Iamia sp. SCSIO 61187: one gene and its partner. Each later gene encodes a partner of the first gene's protein in a complex. Links are inferred from orthologs where the notes say so. Each region holds a gene or a part of one and is shown on either strand. Other genes may lie near its edges. The genes, in order: secY and secG.

Evidence for each region.
Region 2: the proteins of secY (region 1) and secG are in contact, whole or in part, in a crystal structure (PDB 5AWW), measured with the Thermus thermophilus proteins. The link is inferred for Iamia sp. SCSIO 61187 from one-to-one orthologs. Residues at the interface, in WP_096411648.1 of Thermus thermophilus: Leu14, Gln16, Arg17, Phe20, Ile34, Pro35, Pro37, Ile72, Arg108, Arg109, Asn112, Gln113, Arg116, Ile117, Ile120, Pro145, Gly146, Trp147, Phe152, Phe155, Val156, Val159, Thr160, Val162, Ala163, Gly164, Ala166, Leu167, Trp170, Glu173; in WP_223903268.1 of Thermus thermophilus: Tyr5, Ile9, Tyr12, Leu13, Ala16, Leu19, Val20, Val23, Leu24, Gln26, Glu27, Pro28, Gln30, Gly31, Ala32, Asp34, Leu35, Met36, Gly37, Gly38, Ser39, Ala40, Asp41, Leu42, Phe43, Ala45, Arg46, Val48, Tyr53, Thr56.

Annotation. Positions count from the first base shown.
Region 1 is NZ_CP050948.1:723,126-731,092, forward strand. Bases 1,770-4,597 are described here. They hold secY (preprotein translocase subunit SecY), read left to right. Parts: upstream 1,770-2,418; coding sequence 2,419-3,777; downstream 3,778-4,597. Other genes in these bases: rpmD (50S ribosomal protein L30), read left to right, coding at 1,770-1,873; rplO (50S ribosomal protein L15), read left to right, coding at 1,873-2,361; HC251_RS03480 (adenylate kinase), read left to right, coding at 3,795-4,466; map (type I methionyl aminopeptidase), read left to right, coding at 4,479-4,597. Outside these bases: rpsH (30S ribosomal protein S8), read left to right, coding at 1-213; rplF (50S ribosomal protein L6), read left to right, coding at 221-757; rplR (50S ribosomal protein L18), read left to right, coding at 766-1,128; rpsE (30S ribosomal protein S5), read left to right, coding at 1,128-1,691; more of rpmD, read left to right, coding at 1,691-1,769; more of map, read left to right, coding at 4,598-5,240; HC251_RS03490 (ABC transporter ATP-binding protein), read left to right, coding at 5,347-6,522; HC251_RS03495 (carbohydrate ABC transporter permease), read left to right, coding at 6,522-7,448; HC251_RS03500 (carbohydrate ABC transporter permease), read left to right, coding at 7,438-7,967. UniProt on the Bacillus subtilis protein: The central subunit of the protein translocation channel SecYEG. Consists of two halves formed by TMs 1-5 and 6-10.
Region 2 is NZ_CP050948.1:2,722,458-2,730,595, reverse strand. What follows is about bases 2,141-5,139. They hold secG (preprotein translocase subunit SecG), read left to right. Parts: upstream 2,141-3,522; coding sequence 3,523-3,756; downstream 3,757-5,139. Other genes in these bases: HC251_RS13030 (bifunctional 2-polyprenyl-6-hydroxyphenol methylase/3-demethylubiquinol 3-O-methyltransferase UbiG), read right to left, coding at 4,683-5,139; HC251_RS13035 (N-acetyltransferase), read right to left, coding at 4,001-4,657; HC251_RS13045 (ABC transporter ATP-binding protein), read left to right, coding at 2,363-3,430; HC251_RS13050 (ABC transporter ATP-binding protein), read left to right, coding at 2,141-2,357. In the rest of the region: HC251_RS13060 (ABC transporter permease), read left to right, coding at 1-241; HC251_RS13055 (ABC transporter permease), read left to right, coding at 238-1,263; more of HC251_RS13050, read left to right, coding at 1,260-2,140; more of HC251_RS13030, read right to left, coding at 5,140-5,735; HC251_RS13025 (hypothetical protein), read left to right, coding at 5,873-8,138. UniProt on the Bacillus subtilis protein: Involved in protein export. Participates in an early event of protein translocation.

The DNA of each region.
Region 1 (7,967 bases):
ACCATGCGCTACTCCCCGGAGCGGGCGCGCACGATCTCCGGCATCCAGAGGGTGTCGAAGCCGGGCCTGCGGGTGTACCGCAAGTCCAAGGAGATCCCGCGCGTGCTCGGCGGGCTCGGAGTGGCCGTCGTCTCGACCAGCCAGGGGCTGCTCACCGACCGCGAGGCGCGCCAGCGCAACGTGGGCGGCGAGGTCCTCTGCTTCGTGTGGTGAGGAACTGATGTCCCGAGTCGGAAAGTCCCCCATCCCCGTGCCCAGCGGCGTCGACGTCACCGTCGACGGCGCCGACGTCACCGTCAAGGGCCCCAAGGGCACGCTCAGCCGCACCGTCCCCGGTGCGATCGCCATCCGCCAGGACGGCGACACCCTCGTGGTCGAGCGGCCCGACGACGAGCGCCAGACCCGGGCCCTCCACGGCCTGGTGCGGTCGCTCGTCAACAACATGGTCGTCGGTGTCAGCCAGGAGTTCTCCAAGGAGCTCGAGATCATCGGCACCGGCTACCGCGCCGCCCTCCAGGGCTCGACCCTCGACCTGTCGCTGGGCTTCAGCCACCCGGTCAAGGTCGAGGCGCCCGACGGCATCACCTTCGAGGTCCCCGTCCCGACGCGCATCGTCGTGCGGGGGATCGACAAGGAGCAGGTCGGCCAGGTCGCCGCCGACATCCGGGCCATCCGCAAGCCCGAGCCCTACAAGGGCAAGGGCGTGCGGTACCTCGGAGAGCACGTGGCCCGCAAGGCCGGCAAGACCGCGAAGTAGGACATCTCATGAGCGATCCCGCACAGAAGAAGCGCAACGCACGGGTCCGGCGCCACCGCCGGGTCCGCAAGAAGGTCCAGGGCACGGCCGACCGGCCGCGCCTGGCCGTCTTCCGCTCCAACAAGCACATCTCGGCCCAGGTCATCGACGACCAGACCGGGCGCACGCTGGCCTCGGCCTCGTCGCTCGAGGCCGACCTGCGCTCCAGCGGCGGCAACGTCGAAGGGGCCAAGAAGGTCGGCGAGCTCGTCGCCGCCCGGGCCAAGGAAGCGGGTGTCTCCCGGGTCGTGTTCGACCGGGGCGGCTTCCACTACCACGGTCGCGTCGCCTCCCTGGCCGACGCCGCCCGCACCTCCGGACTGGAGTTCTGATGCCTCCCACCACCTCTGACGCCCAGCTGCGCGAGTCGCGCGTCATCGACATCAACCGCGTCGCCAAGGTCGTCAAGGGCGGTCGTCGGTTCTCCTTCACCGCCCTCGTCGTCATCGGCGACGGCGCCGGCCGGGTCGGCCTCGGCTACGGCAAGGCCAAGGAGGTGCCCCTCGCCATCCAGAAGGGCACCGAGGAGGCCAAGAAGAACATGTTCGCCGTCCCCCTCGCCGGCAGCACCGTCACCCACCCCATCATCGGCAAGCAGGGCGCGGCCCGCGTCATGCTCAAGCCCGCCGCCCCCGGCACCGGTGTGATCGCCGGTGGCGCCGCCCGCGCCATCCTCGAGGAGGCCGGCATCCACGACGTGCTGTGCAAGTCGCTCGGGTCGGCCAACCACATCAACGTGGCCCGGGCCACCATCAACGGGCTCAAGAGCCTCAAGCGCCCCGACGACATCGCCCGCCTGCGGGGGCTGTCGGCCGAGGAGTTCGTGCCCAAGGGCCTGCTCGAGGCGTACAAGGAGTCCGAGCGCGGTCCGCACCAGCCGGACGAGGTGCGCTGATGGCCGCCCTGAAGGTCACCCAGACCCGCTCCGCCATCGGCACCAAGCCCAAGCAGCGCGGCACCCTCCGCGCCCTGGGCCTGGGTCGCATCGGGCGCAGCAACGTCCTCCCGGACCGCCCCGAGATCCGCGGGATGCTCAACAAGGTCCCCCACCTGGTCACCGTCGAGGAGACCGACTGATGAAGATCCACGACCTCACCCCCCCGCCCGGGTCGAACCGGCGCAAGAAGCGCGTCGCCCGCGGCATCGGCGGCAAGGGCGGCAAGACCGCCGGCCGCGGCACCAAGGGCCAGAAGGCCCGCGGCTCCATCCCCGCCGGCTTCGAGGGCGGGCAGATGCCCCTCCACATCCGGGTGCCGAAGCTCCGCGGCTTCACCAACCCGTTCCGCGTGGAGTACCAGGCCATCAACCTCGACACCCTCGAGGAGACCGGCGACGACGAGATCACCCCCGAGTCCCTGCACGCACGGGGCCTCGTCGGCAAGGGCGCCCTCGTCAAGGTGCTCGGCCGGGGCGAGATCACCCGGGCCGTCGCCGTCTCGGCCCACGCCTTCTCGGCCTCGGCCGAAGCCGCCATCACCGCGGCAGGGGGTAGCGTCACCGTCGTTCCCGCCCCCTGGGGCGATCGTCGCCCGCCGGCCAAGGGCAACCACCTCACCAACCGCTGACCCGGCGGGCCCCCGGCCCCCGAGACCGGCTGCGCTGACCCGAGAGGACACACGCCCGTGCTGTCGAGCATGAAGAACATGTTCAAGGTGGACGATCTCCGCAACAAGATCGCCTTCACCGTCTTCATGATCCTGCTCTACCGGCTGGGGTCGCACGTCCCCGTGCCCGGCATCGACGTCTCGACGCTGCAGACGCTCAAGGACAACGCCAGCCAGAGCGGCGCCCTCGAGTTCCTGCGCCTGTTCTCGGGCGGGGCCATCACCCAGTTCGCGGTGTTCGCCCTGGGCGTCATGCCCTACATCACCTCGTCGATCATCATGCAGATCCTCGCCGTGGTGATCCCCAAGCTCGAGCAGTGGCAGCAGCAGGGGGCCGTCGGCCAGCGCAAGATCACGCAGTGGACCCGGTACCTCACCGTGGCCATCGCCATCATGCAGTCGACCGGCCTGACGTTCCTGTTCAAGAACGGTGGCCAGGGCTTCGCCGGCGGCAACCCGCTCGGCGACGTCGACCTCTTCGGCGGCAACTACAACTGGAGCCGGGTGCTGATCGTGGTGATCAGCCTCACCGCCGGCACCGCCCTGATCATGTGGATGGGCGAGCTCGTCACCCAGCGGGGCATCGGCAACGGCATGTCGCTCCTGATCTTCGCCTCGGTCGTGAGCCAGCTGCCCGCCAACTTCGGCGCCGTCCGGGCCGAGTCGGGGCTCATCGCCATGATCCTGGTCGGGCTGATGTTCACCGGGGTGCTGGTGGCCATCGTCTTCGTCGAGCAGGGCCAGCGCCGCATCCCGGTGCAGTTCGCCAAGCGCCAGGTGGGCCGACGCCAGTACGGCGGTCAGAACACCTACATCCCGCTGAAGGTGAACGCCTCGGGCGTGATCCCCATCATCTTCGCCAACTCGATGCTGTACCTGCCGGTGATGATCTCCACGGTCCTGCCCGGCAACCAGCTCAACGCCGACGGCTCGGGCGGCAACTGGGCCAACGACGTGCAGGACTTCATCGACGACAACTTCCGGGGCGGATCCGGCGCCCTGTACCTCACCGTCTACGGCCTGTTCATCATCGGCTTCGCCTACTTCTACGCCGCCATCCAGTTCGACCCGCACAAGCAGGCCGACCAGATCCGCAAGCAGGGCGGCTTCATCCCCGGCATCCGCCCCGGTCCCCAGACCGAGCGCTACCTGAGCCGCATCCTCAACCGCATCACCCTGCCCGGCGCCCTGTTCATCAGCTTCGTGGCCCTGGTGCCCGCCTTCGTCCTGGGGCGCACGCTGGACTCCGACGCCGGCGTCCAGCTCGGCTTCTTCGGCACCTCGATCCTGATCGCCGTGGGTGTCGCCCTCGAGACGATGAAGCAGATCGACAGCCAGCTGATGATGCGCAACTACGAGGGCTTCCTGAAGTCGTGACCGACTCCGATCCCACGATGGACCGACCCGGTGTCCGCATGATCATCATGGGTCGTCAGGGTGCGGGCAAGGGCACCCAGGCGACCCGGTTGGCCGCCGCCTGCTCCGTGCCGCACATCTCGACCGGCGACATGCTCCGCGCCGCCGTGCGCGAGGGCACCGACCTGGGCCTCCGGGCCAAGGCGATCATGGACGCCGGGGACCTGGTCCCCGACGAGGTGATGATCGGCATCGTGGGCGAACGCCTCGACCGCGACGACGCCAACCGCGGCTGGATCCTCGACGGCTTCCCCCGCACGGTCGGGCAGGCCGAGGCGCTGGCGGACATCACGGCCCAGGCGCCGGTCGACGTCGTCGTCGAGCTGGTGGTGCCGAACGAGATCGTCGTCGAGCGTCTCTCGGCCCGGCGCACGTGCGACTCGTGCGGGACGATCTACTCGGTGGGCGACGCGGCCATCGCCGACGGCGTGTGCCCCAAGTGCGGCGGGACGCCCGTGCAGCGCGACGACGACAAGCCGGAGGCCATCCTCCACCGCCTCGAGGTCTACGAGCGCGACACCTCCCCGCTCCTCGGGCACTACCGGTCGCTGGACCTCCTCGAGAGCGTCGACGGGCTCGGCAGCGAGGACGAGGTGCACGCCCGCATCCTCGCCGTGGTCGACGCCCGCGTCGCGTCCGACCCCAGCTAGCAGGGCCCAGCCGTGCTGCTCGGAGGCATCGCCCGCCGCTCCGCCGCCGACCTGGCCGCCATGCGCCGGGCCGGCCGGGTCGTGGCCGAGATGCACGAGCGCACCCGTGCGGCCCTCCGGCCCGGGATCACCACCGGCGACCTCGACCGCATCGGGCGCGAGGTGCTGGCCGACCGGGGGGCGACGTCCAACTTCCTCGGCGTCGCCGGCACCTACCCGGCGGTCATCTGCGCCTCGCCCAACGAGGTCGTCGTCCACGGCATCCCCGGCGACCGGGTGCTGGAGGAGGGCGACATCATCTCGGTCGACTGCGGCGCCATCGTCGACGGCTGGCACGGCGACGCCGCCTACACCGCCGGCATCGGCGAGATCTCGCCCGAGGCCCGGCGGCTCATCGAGGTCACCGAGGCGTCGCTGGCGGCCGCCATCGCCCAGATGGTCGCCGGCCGCCACCTCGGCGACGTCGGCCACGCCGTCCAGCAGGTGGTCGAGGGCGCCGGCCTCCACGTCGTCGACGGCTACACCGGCCACGGCATCGGCCGATCCATGCACGAGGACCCGTCGGTCCCCAACGTCGGGTGGCCGGGCCGGGGCCCGCGGCTCAAGGTCGGCAACGTCCTGGCCATCGAACCCATGGTCGCCATCGGCACCCCTGAGACCGACGTCCTCGACGACGACTGGACGGTCGTGACCCTCGACGGCACGTGGGCCGCCCACGCCGAGCACACCGTCGCCGTCACCGACGACGGCCCGGAGATCTTGACCCTCCCCTGACCGCCGGAGCGTCGTCCGGGCCGTCGCGGCAGTTCGTCCGGGCGGTGGTCGTCCGGCCACCCGGAAGACAGGTCGGCGTGGTCGGCTGGCGTAGGGTCTGAGGCCTATGGCGAACGTGACGTTCGACGCGGTGACGAAGCGCTACGGAGACGTCACCGCCGTGGAGGATCTGACCCTGGACGTCGCCGACGGCGAGTTCATGGTGCTCCTCGGACCCTCCGGCTGCGGCAAGAGCACGGCCCTGCGGATGATCGCCGGCCTGGAGGAGATCAGCGGCGGCGAGCTGTCGATCGGCGACCGGGTCGTCAACCAGGTCGTGCCGTCCAAGCGCGACGTGGCCATGGTCTTCCAGAGCTACGCCCTGTACCCGCACATGACGGTGCGGAAGAACATCGAGTCGCCCCTCGTCACCAAGCCCACCTGGGTGCCGAGCCCCGGCGGCGGGGAGGACACCCTCCGCAAGCTGAGCTCGGCCGAGCGGACCGAGCGGGTCGCCGAGGCGGCCCGCATGCTCGACCTCGAGCCCTACCTCGACCGCAAGCCCGGGGCCCTCTCGGGCGGGCAGCGCCAGCGCGTCGCCCTGGCCCGGGCCGTGGTGGCCCGGCCCGCGGTGTTCCTCATGGACGAGCCCCTCTCGAACCTCGACGCCAAGCTCCGGACCCAGACCCGCGCCGAGCTCGTCGACCTGCACCGCCGCCTGGGCACGACCTTCATCTACGTCACCCACGACCAGGTCGAGGCCATGACCATGGCCGACCGCGTCGCCATCATGAGCGACGGCCGCCTCCAGCAGGTCGGCACCCCCCGCGAGGTCTACGACGCCCCCGCCAACCTGTTCGTGGCCGGCTTCGTCGGCACCCCGGCCCTGAACGTGGCGACGGTGCCCGTCGAGCGCGGGGCGGTCGTGGTCGGGTCGACCCACGTCCCGGTCGACGCGGTCGGCTCCCGGTCCACCGTCACCGTCGGCCTCCGCCCCGAGCACCTGCGGGTGGCGCCCGACGGCATCGTGCCCGCCACCGTCCACCAGGTGGAGTGGCTGGGCCACGAGGCCCTGCTGCGGCTGCGCATCGAGGGTCTCGACGTCTCCACCGGCTGGATCGCCCGGGTCGAGAGCGAGGGCCTGCCCCAGCCCGGCGACGCCGTGCGGCTCGGCGTCGACGCCGCCCACGTCCACCTCTTCGACCCCGACACCGGCGAGCGGATCGCGACCGGGGTCGAGCCGTCGGTGCCCGGGCTCGAGGGCGACGGGTCCCGCTCCCTCCTCGACAAGCGCCCGAGCTGATGGGACGGGTCCAGCAGCTCCTCGGCCAGACCGACGACGCCGGCCGGGTCACCGACACCGGTCGGGCCAAGGAGAGCCTCATCGCCCTGGGGTTCCTCGCCCCGTCGATCGTCGTGTTCTCGGTGTTCTTCTTCTACCCCTTCGAGCAGCTGGTGCTCCGGGGCCTCTACCGCAACAACAACGCCGGGACGAACCTCCGCTACGAGGGACCGCAGCAGTACGTCGACGTGCTCACCGGCGACGAGTTCCTCCAGGGCCTGTGGCACAGCGTCCAGTACGTGATCTTCACCGTGCCCGCCGGGCTCATCCTCGGCACGCTGCTGGCGGTGGCGGCCCACCGGCGGCTCAAGGGCATCAAGGCCTTCCAGTTCATCTTCAGCTCCACCATCGCCAGCTCGGCGGCGGTGTCCGCCATCGTCTTCCTGGTGCTGATCAACCAGGAGATCGGCATCTACCAGGGGGGCGTGCCCGGCTTCGGCGACCAGGCGATCCTCCAGAACTCCAGCACCGCCCTGTTCGGCGTGTCGCTGTCGTCGATCTGGCAGAACCTGGGCCTGTCGTTCGTGATCGTCCTGGCCGGCCTCCAGGCCATCCCCGAGGACGTCGACGAGGCGGCCACCCTCGACGGCTACGGGCCCGTCCGCCGCTTCTTCCGGATCACCCTCCCGCTGCTCTCGCCGGTGCTGATGTTCCTGGTGGTGGTCCTGGTGATCTTCGCCCTCCAGGCCTTCGCCCCCATCGAGTTCCTCACCCAGGGCGGGCCCAACGGGTCGACCGAGACCCTGGTGTTCAAGATCTTCGAGCGCCAGGCGCCCAACCAGGTGGGGGAGGGGGCGGTCATGTCCGTCGGCCTCTTCCTCGTGACCTTCGTGGTGACCCTGGGCCAGTTCCTCCTCCTCGATCGGCGGGTGCACTATGGCAGCTGAGGGAACCGCGACCCGCTCGTCACCGGCTCGCCAGGCCGTCTGGTACGTCGTCCTGGTCGTCTTGTCGCTGCTGGTGCTGGCGCCGATCTACTTCCTGTTCGTCCGGGCCATCTCCGACCCGGCCGAGTCCTTCACCAGCTCGGTCACCCGGCCCGTCGGGGTGCGCTGGGACGGCTTCAGCGCGGCGTGGGACCGGGGGAACATGGGCCCGGCCCTGTTCCGCACCCTCATCGTGACGGTCGCCATCACCGCCCTCCAGGTGCTCACCTCGGTCATGGCGGCCTACGCCTTCGCCTTCCTCCGGTTCCCGCTCAAGCGCGTGTGGTTCGCCGTGTTCATGGCCACCCTCCTGCTGCCGCTCGAGGTGACGCTCCTGCCCAACGTGCAGACCATGCGCGACCTGGGCTGGTTCGACAGCTACCAGGGGCTGATCGTGCCGTTCGCGGCGTCGGCGTTCGGGACGTTCCTCATCCGGCAGGGGTTCCTCGGCATCCCCAGCGAGATCCGGGACTCGGCCCG
Region 2 (8,138 bases), 2.0 Mb from region 1 along the record:
ACTCATCCCGCTGGTCACGGTGATGGCCATCGACATCGGCCTGCTCTTCGGCGGGCTGCTCGTCACCGAGACGATCTTCTCCATCCCGGGCATGGGCCGGATGTTCGTCCAGGCCCTCCTCCAGGGCGACATCGCCGTGCTGGAGGCGTGGATGGTCGTCGTGGCCATCTTCGTCATCGCCTTCAACCTGCTGGCCGACATCCTCTACAGCATCCTCGATCCCCGGATCCGGCTCTCATGACCGACGACGACGAGCCGACCGCCGGCGGCCCCCGCCCGGGTGACCCCGAGGCCCACTACGTCGAGCTGCTGGAGGACGAGGTCGCGGCCGAGGAGATCGGCACCGAGATCGACAGCGCCCCGCCGCGCTCGCAGTGGCAGCTGTTCCGGCGCCGGTTCTTCCGCCACAAGCTGGCCATGCTCGGCCTGGTGCTGCTGGTCCTGCTGTGCGTGGCCATCTTCGCCGCCGACCTGTGGGTCCCCCAGGACCCGCGGGAGCAGGACATCCTCGCCGGCGTCGAGCCGCCCAGCAGCGAGCACTGGTTCGGCACCGACGCCAACGGGCGGGACTACTTCGCCCGGGTGATCTACGCCGGTCAGATCTCGCTCAAGATCGGCCTGACCGTCGCCCTCATCTCGACCATCATCGGCACCATCACCGGGTCCCTGGCCGGGTTCTTCGGCCGCTGGGTCGAGCAGCTGCTGATGCGGATCACGGACCTGTTCCTCATCGTGCCGGGGATCGCCGTCCTCGCGGTGGCGGTCAAGTTCGCCCAGTCGGACCAGAACCCCGTCGGGCGGTTCGTCCTCGGCAACGGCAGCGAGCCCCGCTTCGGCACCGACTCCATCATCATCTTCGTCCTGGCCATGCTGGGCTGGATGCCGGTGGCGCGGATCGTACGGGGCCAGGTGCTCTCGGTGAAGGAGAAGGAGTTCGTCGAGGCCGCCCGCGCCGTCGGCGCCTCCAACTTCCGGATCATCACCCGCCACCTGCTGCCCAACTGCATCGGACCCATCGTCGTCAACGCCACCTTGGCCATCGCCGTGGCCATCGTCACCGAGTCGACGCTGAGCTTCCTCGGCTTCGGCGTCCAACCACCGGAGACGTCGTGGGGGGTCATGCTCGAGCGCGCCAGAGCGAACATCTCCTTCGACGAGCACCTCCTCTACTTCCCCGGCCTGTTCATCCTCCTGACCGTGCTGGCCGTCAACTTCCTGGGTGACGGCCTGCGCGACGCGTTCGACCCCCAGGCCCGCCGATGAGCCCGGACCTGGAGAAGAACCCCTACGCCGGCGACGAGGACCTCGACCTCTCCACCCTCGAGGTCAGCGGGAGCGACGTGGTCGACGGCGACGTCGTGCTGCGCGTGCGCGACCTCCGGGTGGAGTTCCCCACCGACGACGGTCCGGTCACGGCGGTCGACGGGGTGAGCTTCGACCTCAGCGCCAACGAGACCCTCGGCGTCGTCGGTGAGTCGGGCTCGGGCAAGAGCGTGACCTCGATGGCGATCCTGGGCCTGCTCCCCAAGAACGCCAAGATCACCGGCAGCATCGACTTCCGAGGCACCGAGCTGGTCGGTCTGGGCGAGAAGGACCTCCAGCCCCTGCGGGGCAAGAGCATCGCCATGATCTTCCAGGACGCCCTCACCGCCCTGAACCCGGTGTACAAGGTGGGCACCCAGATCGCCGAGGCCATCCAGGTCCACGAGCCCGAGATGAAGGGCGAGCAGCTGCGCGACCGGGTGGTCGAGATGCTCGACATCGTCGGCATCCCCGACCCGCGGTCACGCGCCGACCAGTACCCCCACGAGTACTCGGGGGGGATGCGCCAGCGGGCCATGATCGCCATGTCGATCGTCAACGAGCCCGACCTGCTCATCGCCGACGAGCCCACCACGGCCCTCGATGTGACCATCCAGGCCCAGGTCCTGGAGGTCATGGAGCGGATCCGGGACCGCACCCGCAGCTCGATCATGATCATCACCCACGACCTCGGCGTGGTCGCCGGCGTGGCCGACCGGGTGCTCGTCATGTACGCCGGGCGGGTGTGCGAGCTGGCCGACGTGGAGTCGGTCTTCTACACCCCGGCCCACCCCTACACCCAGGGCCTCCTCGGGTCCCTGCCCCGCCTCGACGCCCGCTCCAGCGAGCGCCTGGCCCGCATCGTGGGCCACCCGCCGTCGCTGCTGGCCATGCCCTCGGGGTGCGCGTTCCACCCCCGTTGCCCCCACGCGCTGGTGCCGGGGATCTGCCGCGACATCCGTCCTGACCTGGAGCCGCTGCGGGTGGAGGGTCACGCCGCCGCCTGCCACCGCACCGACGAGATCGAGTGGAAGCCCCTGGAGGCTGCGCCGTGAGCCAGATCGACCTCGCCAACGACGCCGCCCCCGCGGCCACCCGCCCGGCCGATGCCGCCCCGCTGCTCGAGGTCGAGGACCTCGTCAAGCACTTCCCGATCAAGGCCGGCCTCCTCAGCCGCCAGGTCGGGGCGGTGCAGGCCGTCTCCGGCATCAGCTTCCAGCTCCACCGGGGCCAGACCCTCGGCCTGGTGGGGGAGTCGGGGTGCGGCAAGAGCACCACCGGGCGACTGGTGATGCGCCTCCTGGAGGCGACCGCCGGCACCGTCCGCTTCGACGGCATCGACGTGCACCGCGCCAGCAACCGCGACGTGCGAGCCCTGCGCCGGCGCATGCAGATCGTGTTCCAGGACCCGTACGCCTCGCTCAACCCCCGCCAGACCGTGCAGGCCATCGTCAGCGAGCCGCTGCGGGTGCACGACCGGTGGAAGGACGGCGGCGCCGACAAGGTCAAGGACCTCATGGAGCTCGTCGGCCTCAAGCCCGAGCACGCCAACCGCTACCCGCACGAGTTCTCCGGCGGGCAGCGCCAGCGCATCGGCATCGCCCGGGCCCTCGCCCTCGACCCCGAGATGCTCGTGCTCGACGAACCGGTGTCGGCTCTCGACGTGTCCATCCAGGCCGGTGTGGTCAACCTGCTCGAGGACATCCAGGACGAGCTGGGGCTGGCCTACCTGTTCATCGCCCACGACCTGTCGGTCGTCCGCCACACCTCCGACCAGGTCGCGGTCATGTACCTGGGCAAGATCGTCGAGCTGGGATCCGCCGACGACCTCTACGACCGGCCCGTGCACCCCTACACCCAGGCCCTGCTGTCGGCGGTGCCCCTGGCCGACCCGCGCAAGCAGCGGGCCCGCCAGCGGATCGTGCTGGAGGGCGACCCGCCCAACCCGGCCAACCCGCCGTCGGGGTGCCGGTTCCGCACCCGGTGCTGGCGCAAGGCCGAGCTGGAGGCCGCCGGCACCGACACCAGCGCCTGCGTCGAGCAGGACCCCCCGCTGGCCAGCGGCGAGTGGGGAGCGACCGAGCACGAGGTGGCCTGCCACTTCCCCAAGGTCCGCGTGATGCTCTGACCGAGGTGGTGATGGCATCACCGCCGGTCGACGCCACTAACCTGATCGCCGGCCCGCAGGGCCGTCCCTGAGCCGTAGGAGCCCGAGAACCCGTGCTGTACCTGGTCACCCCCCTCCACCTGGCTGCGTCGGGGATCCTCATCGTCCTGGTGCTGCTGCACAGCGGCAAGGGCGGCGGCCTGTCGGACATGTTCGGTGGCGGCATCGGGGCCTCGGCCGCCGGGTCCACCGTCATGGAGAAGAACCTCAACCGGCTGACGGTCGTCGTCGCCCTGGTGTGGGCCTTCACCACCATCGCCCTCGGGATGCTCCTCACCAATTCGTAGTCGTTCGCTCGCTGGCGCTCGCTCCACTCCTACGAGCTGAGGGTCCCTCGCTGCGCTCGGGGCTGAAGACCTCTCCGGAGCCGGACCCCTCGTCCGTCGGGGCCACGGCTCCTCTGCGGGGGGAGACCCCCCGCAGCCCCCCAGCGGCTGCGCCGGGCCGCCGGGGGATGGCGACCCCGCCGTCCCCGTTCGCCTGGTTCGCTGCGCTCCTCGCGCTCGCGTCTCGGGCGGGGTTGGGGGGTCGTCAGCGCTGCTGCGGCCAGGCGTGGCCGGGGGGCATGATCGGGTCGCGCCACATGGCGTAGGACGTGGGGCCACCGTCGGGGAGGGGGATCTCCCGGATGAGGCGGAAGCCGTGACGCTCGTAGAGGGCCCGGTTCCGCTCCGAGGTGGCCTCGAGGTAGGCGGCCTCGCCGCCCACGTCGCACTGGGCCAGCACCGACCGCAGCAGTGCCGACCCGATGCCCCGGCCCTGGTGAGACGGGGCGACGGCCAGGAAGTTGAGGTACCACGCGGGCTCGGCCGGGTGGACCGCGGCGAAGGCCTCGCTGCACGCCCCCATCCGGGCGAGGGCCGCCGGGCCCAGGACGCCGAGGCGGGCCTCGAGCTCGGGCTCGTCGTCGGCGTGCACGGCCGCCACGCCGGGTGGGACCCAGAGGGCGACGCCGGCGGCCGGGCCGTCGACCCGGGCCAGGTCGGCGGTGCGGTGGCGGGCCTGGGCGGCGAGGAAGGCGTCGAACAGGACGGGCAGGGTGTCGGCCCGGGCGGCCCGGTCGGGCTCCATCCAGGTGAAGACGGGGTCGTCGAGGAAGGCGGCGGTGAGCACGGTGGCGGCCTCGGCGCGCACGAAGGCGTCGATGCGCTCGATGGAGCGGACGGGGAAGCGGGTGGTGGTGGACATGGTGATCTCCTGGAGGGGGTGAGGGTCAGACCGCGAGGCGGTAGACGCGGAAGAAGCCGGCGTCGACGTCGACGACGTCGCACGAGGAGAAGCCGGCCCGGGCGGCCAGGTCGGCGACGGTCGAGGGCCGCAGGGCGGTGCCGAGGGCGGCGGAGCCCTCCTCGGACATGGAGGCCGGGAGGCAGTGGACGACGCTCCAGCCGTACATCATCCGCTCGACCTCGTCGCCGGGGGCGGTGAAGGCGTCGGCCACGGCTTCGTCGACGACGACGACCACGCCGTCGTCGGTGAGGGCCTGGCGCAGGGCGCGGAGGACCTCGACCGGCTGGGACATGTCGTGGAGGGCCTCGAGGACGAAGGCGGCGTCGACCGGTCCGAGGTCGGCGATCGAGGCCGTGGGGTCGGCGAAGCGCACGTCGACGCCGGCCTGGGCGGCGTGGGCCCGGGCGTCGGCGATCGACGCGGCATCGGTGTCGAGCCCGACGACCTGGGCGGCGGGCCAGGCGGTCTGGATGGCGATGGCGGACCAGCCCTGGCCGGTGCCGACGTCGAGGACGCGGGCGCCGGCCGCGAGGCGGTCGGTCAGGCCGGGGACGGCCGGGATCCAGGCCTTGACCAGGTCGGAGGTGAAGGCGGGGCGGTTGATGGCGCCCTGGCCGTCGCGGAACGTGGCCCCGTAGCGGGCGTAGGGCACGCCGCCGCCGGTGCGGAAGGCCTCGGCCACGTCGTCGAGGACCCCGGCGATCCCGACCACCATCGACGCGAAGGGGGCGAGGTGGTCGCCGTCGATCGGGTCGAGGAGGGCACCGCGGTGCTCCTCGGGCAGGGCGAACCGCAGGGTCTCGGCCACGGCCGAGGGCGAGGCGACCTCGAGGTAGCCGGCGACGGCCTGCTGCTCGCACCACTCCTGGGCGTAGCGGGGGTCGATGCCGGCCCGGTCCGCCAGCTCGGGGGCGGTCAGCGGGCCGTGGCGGTCGAAGGCCTCGTACAGGCCGAGGGTGGTGCCGAGGTGGACGGCGAACAGCTCGAGCGTGCCGATGGTGGCGTCGCAGAGCCGCTGGCTGAGGTCGATGGTCATGGTGGTCCTCCGTGGTGGGGTCTCACCCCCCAGGCGTGATGTCGCGCCTCACGGTGTGACGACCCGAGCCGGCCGCGCCGCTCCGGGCGGTGGTTCTCGCTCGGCGGACCGGTGGCGCGCCGCCCTACGCTCGCCCCATGGAGCTGATCGGCCGGGCGGCCGAGCTGGCGCTGGTGACCGATCGCCTCGCCGACCGTCGGCTCGTCACGCTCATCGGGCCGGGGGGCATCGGCAAGACCCGCCTGGCCCGCGTGGCCGCGGCGATGGTCGCCGACCGCTTCGTCCACGGCGTGCGCACTGTCGACCTGACCCGGGTGAGCACCGCCGAGGCCGTGCGCGAGTCGCTGGCCGACCAGCTCGGCTACGCGTCGTTCTCGGCCCTGGTCGACGCCCCGGTCGACAGCCCGGTGCTGCTCGTGGTCGACAACTGCGAGCACGTCGTGGACGCCGTGGCCGAGGCGCTCGACGAGCTGCTGGAGGCGTGCCTGGCCCCGACCGTCCTGGCGACCAGCCGCACCGCCCTCGAGCTGCCCGGGGAGACGGTCGTGCCCATCGGCCCGCTCGCCCTCCCTCCGGCGGGGTCGGCCGACGGACCTGCGGTGGGGCTCTTCGTGGCTCGGGCGGCCGACGCCGGGAGCATCGTCGAGCCCGACGACGCAGTCGCGGAGCTGTGCCGTCGGCTCGACGGGGTGCCCCTCGCCATCGAGCTGGCCGCCGCCCGCACCCGGTCGATGGCGCCCGGAGAGATCCTCGACCGGCTGGTCGTCGGGCTCGACGTCCTCGACCGGCCACGCCGTCGCAGCGCGCGGCGGCACCAGAGCCTGCGGGACGCGATCGGTTGGTCCCACGACCTGCTGTCCCCCGACGAGCAGGCGCTGTTCGACCACCTCGGGGTCTTCGCCGGTCCGTTCACGGCCGAGCTGGCCCACGCCGCCGCAGCCCGGCCCGGGACGGACCTGGCCTCGACCCAGGACCTGCTCGACGGGCTGGTGGCGGCCTCGATGGTGGTCGCCGACACCTCCGGCGCCGTCACGTGGTACCGGGAGCTGGAGACGCTGCGCAGCTTCGCCCGGGCCCGGCTGGACGCGGCCGGGCAGCGGCGGGCGGTCGAGGTCCGCTTCGTCGACCACGTGGTGGAGCGGGTGACCGAGATCGTCGGCTTGGGCTCGGGGACGTTCTCCTCGTCGGCGCTCAACGAGCTGGTCGACCTCTACGCCAACGTGGCCTCGGCCATCCGGTGGTGCCTCGAGGAGGACGACACGCCCGACCGGGCCTTCCTCCTCGCCGCCGCCCTGTGGCTCGTGATCCACCACTCCCACCTCGACGAGATCGGCGAGCTGGCCGAGCAGGTGCTCGAGCGGTGGGAGATCACCGACCATCCGATGGGCCCCGACGTGGCCGCCACCGCGGCGACCGCTCGCTACATGCGCGGCGAGCACGCCGCGTCGGTGGCCCTCGCCCAGGAGGCTCTGGTCCACGCCGCCACCTCGCCGTTCGGGCCGATCACCCTGCCCCGCACCATCGGCCAGTCCCGTCGGGCGGTGGGGGCCGCCGAGGAGGCTCTGGGGTGGTTCGAGGCGACCGCTCGGGCGGCGCGGGAGCGGGGCGTGTCGGCGCTGGCCGTCGAGGCCGACACCGCCCGGGCGCAGGTGCTGGCCGACCTGGGCCAGGTCGACGAGGGCCTCGCCCTGGTCCGGGCGGCCGGGGCCGAGGCGTCGGCGGCGGGCTCCGACATCGGCATCGTCTGGGCGCGCGCCGTCGAGGGGTCCATCCTGCTCCGCTCCGACGTCGAGGAGGCGCGCCACGTCATCGCCGACGCCCGCGGGTGCTGCGACGCCATCGCCTACGGCGCCGGCTCCCTCGGCACGCGACGGTCGGCCGCCATCGGCGCGATGTGCGTCGGGGACCACCCCGGCGCCGCCCGGTCGGCCCTCGACCTGCTCGAGCACCTGCTGGGCCGCGGGTCGACGTACGGGCTGCGGATGGTGTTCGACGTCGCCGCCCCGCTCCTGGCCCGGGTGGGGCGGACGGGGCCGGCCGCCGACCTGGCCGCCACCGCCCTGTCCCTGCCGGTCATGAGCATCACCGCCAGCATCGGTCACGAGCTGTTCCCCCTCGACCCGACCGGTGGCACCCGCCTCGAGGTGCGGGACGCCATCCTCCTGGCCCGGGCCGAGCTCGGTGCCGTGGCCGAGGGGACGACGGCGCCCGAGGGGGTCGCGCCGGCGCCGGTCGACGACGCGCCCAGGCGGCGGGAGGGCACGTTCCGCCGCCAGGGCGACGTCTGGGAGGTCGGTCTGGGGGACGGCACGACGTCGGTCCGGGCGACCAAGGGGATGGACGACCTGGCGTGCCTGCTGGCGCGACCGGGCGAGGAGGTGCACTGCCTCGAGCTGGTCGGAG